One region of the Arthrobacter sp. PM3 genome, then DNA from elsewhere that is predicted to be linked to it. Evidence: riboswitches for the same ligand, from Rfam matches in the RefSeq annotation. Region 1 holds a riboswitch; each other region holds the start of a gene.
What was found. Region 1 has a riboswitch for thiamine pyrophosphate ahead of CFN17_RS04095 (ECF transporter S component). Riboswitches for the same ligand answer to the same signal wherever they lie in the genome.
Positions count from the first base shown of each region.

Region 2: another riboswitch for thiamine pyrophosphate. It lies ahead of thiO (glycine oxidase ThiO); the one in region 1 lies ahead of CFN17_RS04095 (ECF transporter S component).
Region 3: another riboswitch for thiamine pyrophosphate. It lies ahead of CFN17_RS07065 (bifunctional hydroxymethylpyrimidine kinase/phosphomethylpyrimidine kinase); the one in region 1 lies ahead of CFN17_RS04095 (ECF transporter S component).
Region 4: another riboswitch for thiamine pyrophosphate. It lies ahead of thiC (phosphomethylpyrimidine synthase ThiC); the one in region 1 lies ahead of CFN17_RS04095 (ECF transporter S component).

Region 1 covers NZ_CP022314.1:866,922-870,123, reverse strand. Annotated here, with positions in the region: gene CFN17_RS04105 (DUF4386 family protein) at 1-520, shown strand, start outside; gene CFN17_RS04100 (heme-degrading domain-containing protein) at 517-1,110, opposite strand; TPP riboswitch at 1,311-1,455, shown strand; gene CFN17_RS04095 (ECF transporter S component) at 1,522-2,169, shown strand; gene CFN17_RS04090 (ABC transporter ATP-binding protein) at 2,199-3,202, shown strand, end outside.
Region 2 covers NZ_CP022314.1:4,272,229-4,275,430, forward strand. Annotated here, with positions in the region: gene CFN17_RS19390 (thiazole synthase) at 1-378, opposite strand, end outside; gene thiS (sulfur carrier protein ThiS) at 384-620, opposite strand; gene thiO (glycine oxidase ThiO) at 617-1,921, opposite strand; TPP riboswitch at 1,916-2,034, opposite strand; gene thiE (thiamine phosphate synthase) at 2,061-2,756, shown strand; gene CFN17_RS19410 (ferritin-like fold-containing protein) at 2,809-3,202, opposite strand, start outside.
Region 3 covers NZ_CP022314.1:1,529,162-1,532,363, reverse strand. Annotated here, with positions in the region: gene CFN17_RS07070 (Rne/Rng family ribonuclease) at 1-1,053, shown strand, start outside; TPP riboswitch at 1,168-1,265, shown strand; gene CFN17_RS07065 (bifunctional hydroxymethylpyrimidine kinase/phosphomethylpyrimidine kinase) at 1,257-2,879, shown strand.
Region 4 covers NZ_CP022314.1:3,844,456-3,847,657, forward strand. Annotated here, with positions in the region: gene CFN17_RS17560 (VOC family protein) at 1-108, opposite strand, end outside; gene CFN17_RS17565 (amidohydrolase family protein) at 189-1,271, opposite strand; TPP riboswitch at 1,352-1,459, shown strand; gene thiC (phosphomethylpyrimidine synthase ThiC) at 1,455-3,202, shown strand, end outside.

The DNA of each region.
Region 1 (3,202 bases):
CGTGACCCTCTTCGTGGCCCTGGCCCCCGTCAACAAGAGCCTGGCCCTGCTGGCCGCTGTGATTGGAGGGCTGCCGTGGGCGCTGTTCCTGGCCATTCCGGTCACGACCCGCGGATCGCTGATCCTGGTCTACCTCAGCGACCGGTACACCGCCTCGGGCACCGCCGGGTCAGGAGACGGCCGGCTGACCTATGCCACCGCCGCGGAGGCGGTGATCGCCGAGAACAACACGCCCGCCGTCGCCGGCGTCCTGTCGGCGCTTGGCATCCTGCTGATCTCGCTGCCCATGCTCAGGGGCGTGCTGCCCCGGACGGTCGGCTGGCTCGGGGTGGCGGCGGGAACGGCCGGAATGATTGCCGAGGCGCTGCGTTTTGCGGTTCCGGATGTCTATCTGGCGTACGGCGTCCTGATGTGGGCCTGGTTCGCCGCCGTGGGAATCGCTTTGATCCGGCTGGCCCTGAGAACTACGCGCGGGCCCGGCGCGCGGGTCCTTCCGAGGCCTGGTCCTCCGCCGGCCTAGCGGCCCGGGGTGAGGACCGCCCGGAGGGCCTCGACGACGAGGTCGTGGTCCGCCTTCTGTGGCAGGCCGGAGACAGTCACGACGGCGACGGCGCCCGTGCCGCGCACATAAATGGGGAACGCTCCGCCGTGGGCGGCGAACTCCGTCTGATCGAACCAGCCGTTGTCCTCGATCCGGCCGCCGGCGGCGCGGGCGCGCAGGCCCACAAGCAGGGACGGGACCTCGTACCGCTGGGCGGTGCGCTTCTTGGCGTTGATCCAGCGCTCGTTGTCCGGGGTGGCACCGTCCAGCGCCGCGTGGAACAGGACCTGCTCGCCCTTAGTGATGTCGACGGCGATCGGCAGCGAGCGTTGCCGGCCCAGCTCCACCAGGAGCAGGCCGAGGTCCAGGGCGTCGTCCTTGCTGAAAGCGGCGAACTGGAGGGCATCCATTTCGGCCAGGACGCGGCCGATCAGCGCCGCCAGGGAACCGTGCGGCTGGGGCTCGCTGGAGTCGGGGTCGTACTCAGGTACGTCGTCCGGATTGTGGTCAGCGTTGTGCTCCGCATTGCGGCCCGGGGAGGGAACGGGTGTGGCCGGTGTGTGCGTCAAGGTGGTCCCGCTTTCCGGTGGGTGACAGGTTTCCGGTGACAGGGCCGCACGCTGGCGGTCCCGGGTGGCCGACACGACGACTCTACCAAGCGGGTGTTCCCGGCCGGCGGCCCTGGCCGGGGAGCGGGCCCGATTGTGACAGCCCGGCACTGAAAACCCGGCCATCCGGGTGTAAACTGGGCCAGCCCACAAGGGCAAGATAATCACGACAGGGGAGCGCCGCCGTCGGGCCTCGCCGGAACATTTCCGGGGATACCAAGGGTGGGCGCTGAGAGTGCGGACAGCCGCAGACCCTCGAACCTGATCCGGTTAGTACCGGCGCAAGGGAGTCGAGTTCTCAGGGTGCGCGGAGGGCGGCGGAAGCCGAGGCCGGCCGGAGCACCCTCCCCTCCTGTTCCTCAGGAGGACGACATGACAGATATTTCAGCACAGCAAGGCTCCACCGGCCGTTCATCGGCCCGGCACCATTACAACTGGCGCGTGGTGGACATCGTGGTGGCAGCACTGATCGCCGTGGCCGGCGGCGTCATCTTCTGGGCGTGGTCCCAGGGTGCCAACCTCATTTCAACCCCCGTCAACGCGGTCTACCCGCCGCTGACCGGACTCTACGCCGGCGGCTGGATGATCCCGGCAGTGCTGGGCATGCTCATCATCCGCAAACCCGGCGCGGCCCTCTTCTGCGAAACGGTCGCGGCCACGGGTGAGCTGATCATGGGCTCGCAGTACGGCACCACGGTGCTGATCTCCGGTGTCCTGCAGGGCCTCGGCGCGGAGCTGGTCTTCGCGGCGTTCCTGTACAAGAAGTTCAACCTGCCGGTGTCCCTGCTGGCCGGGGCCGGTGCCGGCCTCTTCTGCGGCCTGAACGACTCCTTCCTGCCGTGGGGCTGGAACATCGCCTACGAAGCCGGCGACAAGCTCGCCTACATCATCTTCACCACCATCTCCGGTGCGGTCATCGCCGGCGGACTGTCCTGGCTGGCCACCCGCGGCCTGGCCAAGACCGGCGTGCTGGGCTCCTTCGCTTCCCGCAAGGCGGCCACGGAGCCGGTCTTCTCCTGACGCCGGCCCCTGGAATCGGCAGACGCATCATGACACCAACACCGGCCGTCCGCCCGGCCGCCGTCACGGCTCGCGGCTGGGGCTGGCGGCACGCCGGCCGGTCCAGGCCTGCCGTCAGCGGCCTGGACCTGGACATCCGCCCCGGGGAGCGCGTGCTCCTGCTGGGCCCCTCCGGCGCCGGCAAGTCGACGCTTCTCCACGCCCTGGCCGGGGTGCTCGGCGACAGCGCCGCCGGGGCCGCCGGACCGGCCGGTGACGCTCCCGGCGCCGAGGACTCCGACGAGGCCGGAAGCCTGCTGATCGACGGCGCCGTGCCGCGAGCCCGGCGCGGCCGCGCCGGGCTCATGCAGCAGGACCCGGAAACCCAGGTGGTGCTGTCCCGCCTCGGCGACGACGTCGCGTTCGGCGCAGAAAACCTCGCCGTCCCCGCCGCGGAGATCTGGCCGCGGGTGCGCGAGGCGCTCGAGGACGTCGGGCTGGGCCGGCTGCCGCTGGACCACCCGACGTCGGCCCTGTCCGGCGGACAAAAGCAGCGCCTGGCGCTCGCCGGGATCCTCGCGATGCGCCCCGGGCTGCTCCTGCTCGACGAGCCGACCGCCAACCTGGACCCGGACGGCGTCCTGGAAGTCCGCGACGCCGTCGGCCGGTGCCTGGACAAGACCGGCGCCACCCTGGTGGTCGTGGAGCACCGGGTGGCGGTCTGGAAAGACCTGGTGGACCGGATCGTGGTCCTGCAGCCCGGCACCGCCACGGACCCCGCGGTCCTGATCGACGGGCCGCCGGACCGGGTTCTGGCCGAGGCGCGGGACATGCTCATCGGTGCGGGCGTCTGGGTGCCGGGCCATGTGCCAACGGCCCGGGTCCGGACCGCCACGGCAGCGGGGGAGCTCCTGCTGTCCGCGGACGGGCTCGCGGTCTCCCGTGAACGGCCGCGGCGGGCCGGGCTGCGCAAAGGATTCCGGGCCATCGCGCCGCGCCCGGTGCTGTCCGGCGTCTCGGCCCAGGTCCGTGCCGGCGAGGCCCTGACCATCAC
Region 2 (3,202 bases), 950 kb from region 1:
GTCGGCAATGACTTCGAGCTTGACCCAGTCCGTCTCCAAGGCTTCGCGGGCCAGCTCCGCGGTGAGGACGGCGTCCTTGGCGGTGAAGCAGCCGGCCGTGTTGGGCAGCACCCGGATGTTGTGGTCCACCAGCAGCTGGAACAGCGAGCCCGTCTCCGCCGGTGAATAGCGGCGCATCGCCACCGTGGTCAGTTCCGTCCCGGAGGCCAGCAGTGCCGCGCCCAGCCCGTCCAGGCTCGGCGCGCCGCCGGTGCCCATGATGAGGCGCGAGCCAAGTGTCACGCCGTCGACCACGAACGGGTCGGCGGCCGTTGCCGCAGGGGACCCGGCCGGTGTGCCGGCAAGAGCCGTCGGTCCGGCAAAAACAGTCTCGTTCATGGTGCTCATCCTCCCTGGACTGCTGTGACGAGTTCGACGTCGTCGCCCTCGGCGAGCGCCGTGGCGTGCCACTGGCTGCGCGGCACGACTTCGGCGTTGCGGGCCACGGCGACGCCGAGCTTCCTGCCGTCCGCGGCGCGGCCGTCGGGGCCGATGCTCCGGCCGGTGAGCTCGCTGACAAGGGCGCTGACGGAGGCGCCGTCGGCGACGCTCTGCTCCGTTCCGTTCAGTCTGATGTTCATGCTGCTTCCTTGTTAGGGCTGTCCCCGGACGCATCCGGGATTCGGGAAAAACGGTCGGGGCGGAACGCGGACCAGCGCGGGTCCGCTGTCCCGTCCATGAGCTCGCGGCAGACGGCGGCGGCCGCCGGCGTCAGCAGGACGCCGTGCCGGAAGAAGCCGGTCGCGATGATGAGCCCGGGGATATCCCCGCCACCACGGCCGCGGACCGCGACCCGCCCCAGCAGCGGGGCGTTGTCCGGCGTGCCCGGACGTGCCCGCGCCGTGGCTTCCAGCAGCTCCAGCTCCGCCACGGCGGGCACCAGTTGCTGGGCGTCGCGGAGCAGCTGGTACACGCCCCCGGCGGACACTGCCCGGGGATCGGTCGGGCCGTCCTCGCGCTGGGTGGCGCCGATCACCACGGTGCCGTCCTGCCGCGGGACGATGTACACGGGCACCCCGCGCACCATCCCCCGCACCGTGGCGGTCACCAGCGGCCGCAGATGGGCGGGCACCCGGAGCCGGAGGATGTCGCCGTAGACCGGCCGCAGCGGCAGCGCCAGGCCGTCGGGCAGGCCCTCCAGGCCGGGCGCGCCGAGCCCGTTGGCCACGATCGTTTCCGTGGCCCGGATGGTACCGCCGCCGGCCAGCCGGACTCCCGTGACGGCGCCGCCGTCCCAGAGCAGCCCGGCCGCGCGGCGCCGGACCAGACTGCCGTGGCCCTCCGTGCCCAGCAGGCCGGCGAGACGGGCGATCAGCAGCCGGGGATCCACCTGGTGGTCTGCCGGAATGTCGAAGGCACACGAGATGCCGGGGCTCAGCAGCGGTTCGCGGCTGCGGGCCTCGCGCACGGTCAGGGGGTCGACGGTGAGGCCGCAGGCCCGCTGGACCTCCCTGAGGTCCGCGAGCGCGCGGCGGTCCGCCGCGTCGGCACCGACGGCGAGGGTCGGCGTCCTCTGGTACCCCGTGCCGGCCGCGGACTCCGGAGCGGTGGCACCGGCGTCGATCCCGGCAGCGAACCCGGGCCACAGCCGGGAGGACTCCAGCATCAGTTCCAGGAGTTCTTCCTCCTGGTAATGCAGTTCGCTGACGGGCGCGAGCATCCCGGCCGCGGCCCAGCTGGCCCCGCTGCCGGGTGCGTCATCGATCAGCACGACGGAGCGGCCGGCGCGGCCGGCCTCGAACGCGATGCCGTGGCCGATCACCCCGCCGCCGATCACGGCGACGTCGGCGGTGCAATCCCCGGCGGCATCGGGTCTGCTGTCATAAATCCGGGAAGCGGCGTCATCTGCGGGCTCGGCTTCACGGCTGGCTCCTGGACCCATAAAAAAATTCCTTCCCTACGCCGGTACTAGCCGGATCAGGTCAAGCGGTCGGCTCTGACGCCCTCTCAGCCGTTGCAGCGGCATTGCCGCTGCGGGCTCCCGCGGTATGCGCCCAGTTTAGAGGAACTAGGCTGGTCCCATGACCCAGGACGCCATCCACACCACCGCCCGCCTCTACCTGTGCACCGACGCCCGCCGGGACCGCGGCGACTTCGAGGCCTTCGTGGACGCCGCTTTCGCCGGCGGGGTGGACATCATCCAGCTGCGTGACAAGTCGCTCGAGGCGGCCGAGGAACTGGAATTCCTGGAGGTCCTGCAGGCCGCGGCGCAACGCCACGGCCGGTTGTGGTCCGTCAATGACCGGGCGGACATCGCGTCCCTGTCGGGGGCGCCGGTGTTCCATGTCGGGCAGAAGGACATTTCGCTCGGTGCCGCCCGCGGTTTCCTCGGCAAGGACACCGTGATCGGGCTGTCCACGCACAGCCCGGAGCAGGTGGACGCGGCCATCGCGGCCTCGCCCGGCCGCAAGGGCCTGGATTACTTCTGTGTCGGGCCCGTGTGGGCCACCCCCACCAAGCCGGGACGCGCCGCCGTCGGCCTCGACCTGGTGCGCTACGCCGCCCGGGCGATCGAAAAGGCGGACGCGGAGGGAACCGGCACGGTGGACGGGGTGGTGCCCTGGTTCGCGATCGGCGGGATCGACCTCGGCAACGTGGAGCAGGTGGTCGACGCCGGCGCCCGGCGGATCGTCGTGGTCCGGGCCATCACCGACGCCGATGATCCGGCACACGCTGCGGGAGCGCTGCTGGCGGCACTGGACGCCGCGGACGCCTGAGCGCGTCGGCCAGAACGCTCCGGGCGGGCCGCGCCGGGCAGGCCGGCCTGGCTTACGCGGCCAGTCCCAGCCCCGCCATCCGGCGTGCGTGGTTCGCCGCGAGTTCGGCCGCGAGACCGCTGGCCATGTCCTTGGCAGCGTCGTCGTCGAGACCGGACAGGCCGCCGAGGAGCGCGTGCTCGATGCCCACCCGCTGGGCCTGGGTCAGGGCTTCGCCCAGCAGGCGCCGGGCCCACAACGCCAGGCGGGAAGCCAGCCGCGGGTCATCGGCCAGGGCCGCCTTGAGGCGGTCCCGCAGCACGGCCGTGGATGTTTCCGCGGACTGGATCTGTTCGATCAGTTCCCGGGTCCCGGCGTCGACGTACCGGGCGACGGCCCGGTAGACGTCCGCGGAGACGGTGTCGATCACGTAGGCCTTCATGAGCGATTCGTACCAGTCCGCCGGG
Region 3 (3,202 bases), 660 kb from region 1:
CAGCTGCGCCTGCGCGACATCGGCGGCATCATCGTGATCGACTTCATCGACATGGTGCTCGAATCCAACCGCGACCTCGTGCTCCGCCGCCTGGTGGAATGCCTGGGCCGGGACCGGACCAAGCACCAGGTGGCCGAGGTGACTTCGCTGGGCCTCGTGCAGATGACCCGCAAACGGATGGGCACCGGGCTGCTGGAAGTCTTCGGCGAACAGTGTGAAGCCTGCGCCGGACGCGGCGTCGTCACCCACGACGAACCGGTCGAGCACCGGCGCGCCAACACGGTCGCGGCGGAGCACTACGTCCCGCGGACCGAGGCCCAGCCTGCCGCCCGCACCGAGCGCAAGAGCCGCCGCCGCGGCCGGGGCCAGGGCCCGGAGTCCGCTCCGTCCGCACCGGCCGCCGCCCACCCCGAGCCGACCGAGGCCGAAAGCCACGCCAAGGCCGAAGCCACCCGCGCCGCGCTGGCGAAGGTCGCCGCCGCGGCCCACGCCGCCCACCTGCACGACGGGGAAGCTGCCGCGGCCAGCGAAGCGGGGGCCCGCCAGGCCGCCGTCGACGCCGTCAGGAAGCTCGCCGAGGTTGAAGCCGCCGCCGGGGAAGCATCTGGCGAAGCTCCCGGTGAAGCCCCCGCCCGGCCTGCCGCCGTGCTGACCTTCGGCGGTGAGCAGGTTGCGCTGCCATTTGTTGAGCACGCCGACGACACCCCGGCCCCGGCGCTGAGCCTGGATCTGCTGACCGAAGCCTTCGCCAACCTGGGCGAGGCCGAGGCAGCCAAGCAGGACGAACCCGAGGCTGCCAAGCAGGACGAGGCCGCGCCGGCAGCGCGTGCTGCGGAAACCACGGCACCGCGTGCCCGCCGCGGCCGCCGCAACCGGAGCGCCAGCCGCGCCCAGGGCGCAGCCAACGAGACCTCGGTGGAGCACCACGAGGCAACCGGGCATGCTGCGGCCGGCTCGGTCCACGAGGCGAAGGCGCCCGCGGCCCGGCCGGTTGTCCCGGCCGGCAGCGAGCCGATCATCCTCGGCGTCGGCGTCCCGGCATCGGAGCTGTAAAACCTCAGCACTGACCCGGCGGGCCCGGGCCGGAGCAGGCGTAACAATACGTCCGCTCCGGCCCGGGCCCGTCCTGCCGTTAACTGGCCCGGCCCGGGTCAGCGGTTAGGCTGGAACCCTGACACGGGGTGCCGCGCATTCGGCCGGCTGAGATCCAGACCCGTTGAACCTGTCCGGTTAGCACCGGCGAAGGGATGTCTGACATGACCTCACCCTTGAAACAGTCCGGTTTTTTGCCCGCTGATTCTCTGTCGTCCGGGCCTCGCCCAGGGTTTCAGCCGTCCGAGCCCGTCCGCGTTCCGCGCGTGCTGGCCATCGCCGGCTCCGATCCTTCCGGCGGGGCCGGGATCCAGGCCGACCTGAAGAGCATCGCGGCCCACGGCGGCTACGGCATGGCGGCCATCACGGCCCTGACGGCGCAGAACACGCGCGGCGTGCGGGCCGTGCATGTACCTCCGGCCGGGTTCCTCACCGCGCAGCTGGACGCCATCAGCGATGACATCGGCATCGACGCGGTCAAAATCGGCATGCTGGGCGACGCCGCGGTGATCGATGCCGTGGGCACCTGGCTGGAGAAGGTGCGCCCCGCCGTCGTGGTCCTGGATCCGGTGATGGTTGCCACCAGCGGTGACCGCCTCCTGCAGGAATCGGCCGAGGCGGCCCTGCAGTCACTCCTGCCGCTGGCGGACCTCATCACGCCGAACCTTGCCGAACTCGCCATCCTGCTCAAGGAACCGGTCGCGGGGGACTGGGCCGAGGCCCTGGCCCAGGGCAAACGCCTGGCTGCGCTGACCGGCACCACGGTGCTGGTGAAGGGCGGGCACCTCGCCGGCAGCACCAAGGACGACGGCGACCACAACGACGGCGCCGCACCGGCCGGGGAGGGCTGCCCGGACGCGCTGGTCAACACCGGGGGCCTGCTGGGCCAGGAGACCGTGGTGGTGCCGGGGGAGCGGATCGCCACGACCAACAGCCACGGCACCGGATGCTCCCTGTCCTCGGCCATGGCGACGGTGCAAGCCAGGACGGGGGACTGGGAGCAGTCGCTGCGGGAGGTCAAGCCGTGGCTGCTCGGCGCGCTCCGCGAAGCCACGGTCCTGGACGTCGGCACAGGGAACGGTCCGGTCCATCACTTCCACCACGTGCAGGGCCGCGCAGCAAGCATGGGACCGGCTGAGGGCGAGTTCGCCGCGGCCCTGCGTGCCGGGGCCTCAGCCGACCTCGACGCCATCTACGCCCTGGACTTCATCCGCGGACTCGCCGAGGGCACGCTGCCCGAGCACGAGTTCGCCTACTACCTGGCCCAGGACGCCATCTACCTCAATGGCTACGCCCGGGTCCTGGCCCGAGCCGCCGCGATCGCTCCGACCGAGGCCGAGCAGCTGTTCTGGGCCCGCTCTGCGCAGACGTGCCTCGAAGTGGAGTCCGAGCTGCACCGTTCCTGGCTCAGCACCCGCCCCGCACAGGCCGCACTGGGACCGGTCACGAAGTCCTACGTGGACCACTTGCTGGCCGCGTCTGTGTCCGGCAGCTACGGGGTGCTCGTGGCGGCGGCCCTGCCGTGCTTCTGGCTCTACGCCGAGGTCGGCGCCACCCTGCACGCGGAGTTCCTGGCCGGGGGCGCCCCGGAGGCGCACCCCTACGCCGACTGGCTGCGGACCTACGCCGACGAGGACTTCGCCGCCGCGACCCGGCAGGCCATCGCGTTCACTGACGCGGCGGCCCGGCGGGCCTCCGCCGGCGAACGGGAGGCCATGGCCTTGGCGTTCCGGCAGTCCTCGCGCTATGAAGTGCAGTTCTTCGACGCGCCGAGGCTCCACGCCTGACCCGGCCGGCGCCCCGCAGCCGGTACGATGGTGGGGCACGGTTCCGGCAGTCGTTGCGGCACCACAGGTTAGAGGGCACAGGGCTTAAGGCCACTGAGCCGGACATTGTGGTGCTTATCACGGACTACCCGCCGGAACCAGCCTCATTTGCGGCCGAAGGCGAAATTAGCGTATTCTAGATCTTCGGTGCTTACGCCAACACTTGGGTTATACCCCTGAGAACTGTCCGCTTTGGAACTCCAAATGGATCAGTCGCGGGGATAGCTCATGGGTTCCCCCGGGGAATCCACCGGCGTTGAGGCACAGCGTGAGCCGGTCCAAAA
Region 4 (3,202 bases), 1.4 Mb from region 1:
GAGGGCGCGCTGGTAATAATCGGTCATGACCTTCATGTCGCCGACCTTGAGCATCACGGTGCCCATGGTGAGTGCGGCAGGAAGGAGATCCTGGGCTTCTGCAGTCATCGAAACTCTCCTGGGTTCTGCAGCCACCGGACTTCGGCGGTCTTGCATAGAGTTAAATTACTTGAAGCTTCAATTTATTCCTAACGGATGAGGAGCCCCCGCAGCACCACGTGCTGCAGCTCCGCCAGGGTGCCAAGGTTCTGCCGCGGGTCCTCGGCGCAGACCAGGACATCGGCGCTGGCCCCTTCGGCGATCCCGTCCGCCCCGAGCCAGGTCCGCGCCGACCAGCTGGCGGCGTCGAGCGCGGCGGCCGCCGTCAGGCCCGCGGCGTGCAGGGCCCGGACCTCGTCCGCGATCCGTCCGTGCCGGATCACGCTGCCGGCGTCCGTGCCGGCGTAGATGGCCACCCCGGCCTCGTGGGCTTCGAGGATCCGCTCGGCCCTCCGTTCCCACAGCGAGCGCATGTGCGCGGCGTAGCGCGGGAACTTGGGCGCCGCCCTGGCGGCGATGTCCGGGAAGGTGGCGATGTTGATCAGGGTGGGGACGATGGGTACGCCCTGCTCCACGAAGCGCGGCAGGTGACGCGGCAGCAGCCCGGTGCCGTGCTCGATGCAGTCGATCCCGGCGTCGAGCATGTCATCGAGGGTGTCCTCGGCGAAGCAGTGCGCGGTGACACGGACCCCTTCATCGTGCGCGGCCCGGACGGCGTCCCTGACCGTCCCGGCGGGAAAGCCGGCGGCGAGGTCGCCGGCGTCGCGGTCGATCCAGTCTCCTACCAGTTTGACCCAGCCGTCTCCTGCGAGGGCCTGCTTGCGCACGGCCTCGACCAGTCCTTCAGGCTCCACTTCGACGGCAAATCCCCGCAGGTAGCGCCGGGTGCGGGCGATATGCCGGCCGGCGCGGATGAGCCGCGGCAGGTCGGTGCGCTGCTGGAGCCACCGGGTGTCATGGACGGCGCCGGCGTCGCGGACCAGCAGCGTCCCGGCGTCGCGGTCCGTCACGGCCTGGGCCTCGACAGTGTCCTCGGGCACGTCGCCGTCCGGTCCGAGGCCGATGTGGCAGTGGGCGTCCACGAGGCCGGGGATGACCCAGCCGTCGAGCACGTGGTCCGGCGCGGCAGCGGGCCGGCGGAACGTCAGGAGCCCGTCGACGGACCAGAGGCCGTGGCGGACGGTGGCCGGGCCGGTGAGGACGGGGCCGCTGAACTCGATGATGCCGGTCATGGTTTAAAGCCTAGCCCCGGGCGGCCATCCGCGGTCCGCGTCACACTCCGCGGGACTGCGGCGCAGCGTGATAGCTTCGTCTACGACCACACGGGTGCCCTTGCAGGGGCTGAGATCGGGCTGACGCGGCCTGCGACCGTTGAACCTGTCCGGGTAATGCCGGCGAAGGAAGTGAGTAATCCTTTGAGCACCACAGAAACACAGCACAGCCCTGCCCAAAACCAGCCCGTCCGCACGGAGGCAGCCGACCAGCCGGCCACGACCCAGCCGGCCCCGACCCAGTCGCTGAAGTCCCAGTCGCTGAAGTCCCATTCGCTGGCCTTCGACACGGACCCGGAGCACGGCATCCGCGTCCCGGTCACCGAGATCGCCCTGGAGCCCTCGCCGGGCGGCGCACAGAACCCGCCGTTCCGGGTCTACCGCACGGCCGGGCCGGGCAGCGACCCGGTCGTGGGCCTCGCGCCTTTCCGCAGCGAATGGATCGCCGGGCGCGGTGACACGGAGCCGTACAGTGGCCGGGAACGGAACCTGCTCGACGACGGCAGGTCCGCCGTCCGCCGCGGCGCCGCCTCGGCCGAGTGGAAGGGCGCCCCGCCGGTGCCCCGCCGCGCCGTCGAAGGCAGGACGGTGACCCAGATGCACTACGCCCGGCAGGGCGTGATCACGCCCGAAATGCGGTTCGTGGCGGTGCGGGAGAACTGTGATGTGGAATTGGTCCGCAGCGAGGTGGCGGCCGGCCGGGCCATCATCCCCAGCAACATCAACCACCCCGAGTCCGAGCCGATGATCATCGGCAAGGCGTTCCTCGTGAAGATCAACGCGAACATCGGCAACTCCGCCGTGACCAGCTCCATCGCCGAGGAGGTCGACAAGCTCCAGTGGGCCACCCAGTGGGGTGCGGACACCGTGATGGACCTCTCCACCGGGGACGACATCCACACGACCCGTGAATGGATCATCCGCAACTCCCCCGTCCCCATCGGCACCGTCCCGATCTATCAGGCCCTGGAGAAGGTCAACGGCGAGGCGAACGCGCTGACCTGGGAGATCTTCCGGGACACCGTGATCGAGCAGTGCGAACAGGGCGTGGACTACATGACCATCCACGCCGGGGTGCTGCTGCGGTATGTGCCGCTGACGGCCAACCGGGTCACCGGCATCGTGTCCCGCGGCGGGTCCATCATGGCCGGCTGGTGCCTTGCGCACCACCGGGAGAACTTCCTGTACACCCACTTCGATGAGTTGTGCGAGATTTTCGCTCAGTACGACGTCGCGTTCTCGCTCGGGGACGGGCTGCGGCCGGGCGCGACGGCGGACGCCAACGACGCCGCGCAGTTCGCCGAACTCGACACCCTGGCCGAGCTGACGCAGCGGGCCTGGGAGTTCGACGTGCAGGTCATGGTGGAAGGTCCGGGGCACGTGCCGTTCCACCTCGTCCGGGAAAACGTGGAGCGCCAGCAGGAACTCTGCAAGGGAGCACCCTTCTACACGCTGGGTCCGCTGGTGACCGACATCGCGCCGGGCTATGACCACATCACCTCAGCGATCGGCGCCACCGAGATCGCCCGCTACGGCACGGCCATGCTCTGCTATGTCACACCCAAGGAACACCTGGGGCTGCCGAACAAGGACGACGTGAAGACCGGCGTGATCACCTACAAGATCGCGGCCCACGCCGCCGACCTCGCCAAGGGCCACCCCGGAGCCCACGAACGCGACGATGCCCTGTCCAAGGCACGGTTCGAGTTCCGCTGGCGGGACCAGTTCGCCCTGTCCCTGGACCCGGTGACGGCCGAGGCATTCCACGATGAGACGCTCCCCGCCGAACCGGCGAAAACGGCGCACTTCTGCTCCATGTGCGGGCCCAAGTTCTGCTCCATGCGGATCAGCCAGGACATCCGCAACGAGTACGGATCCGCTGATTCACAGGC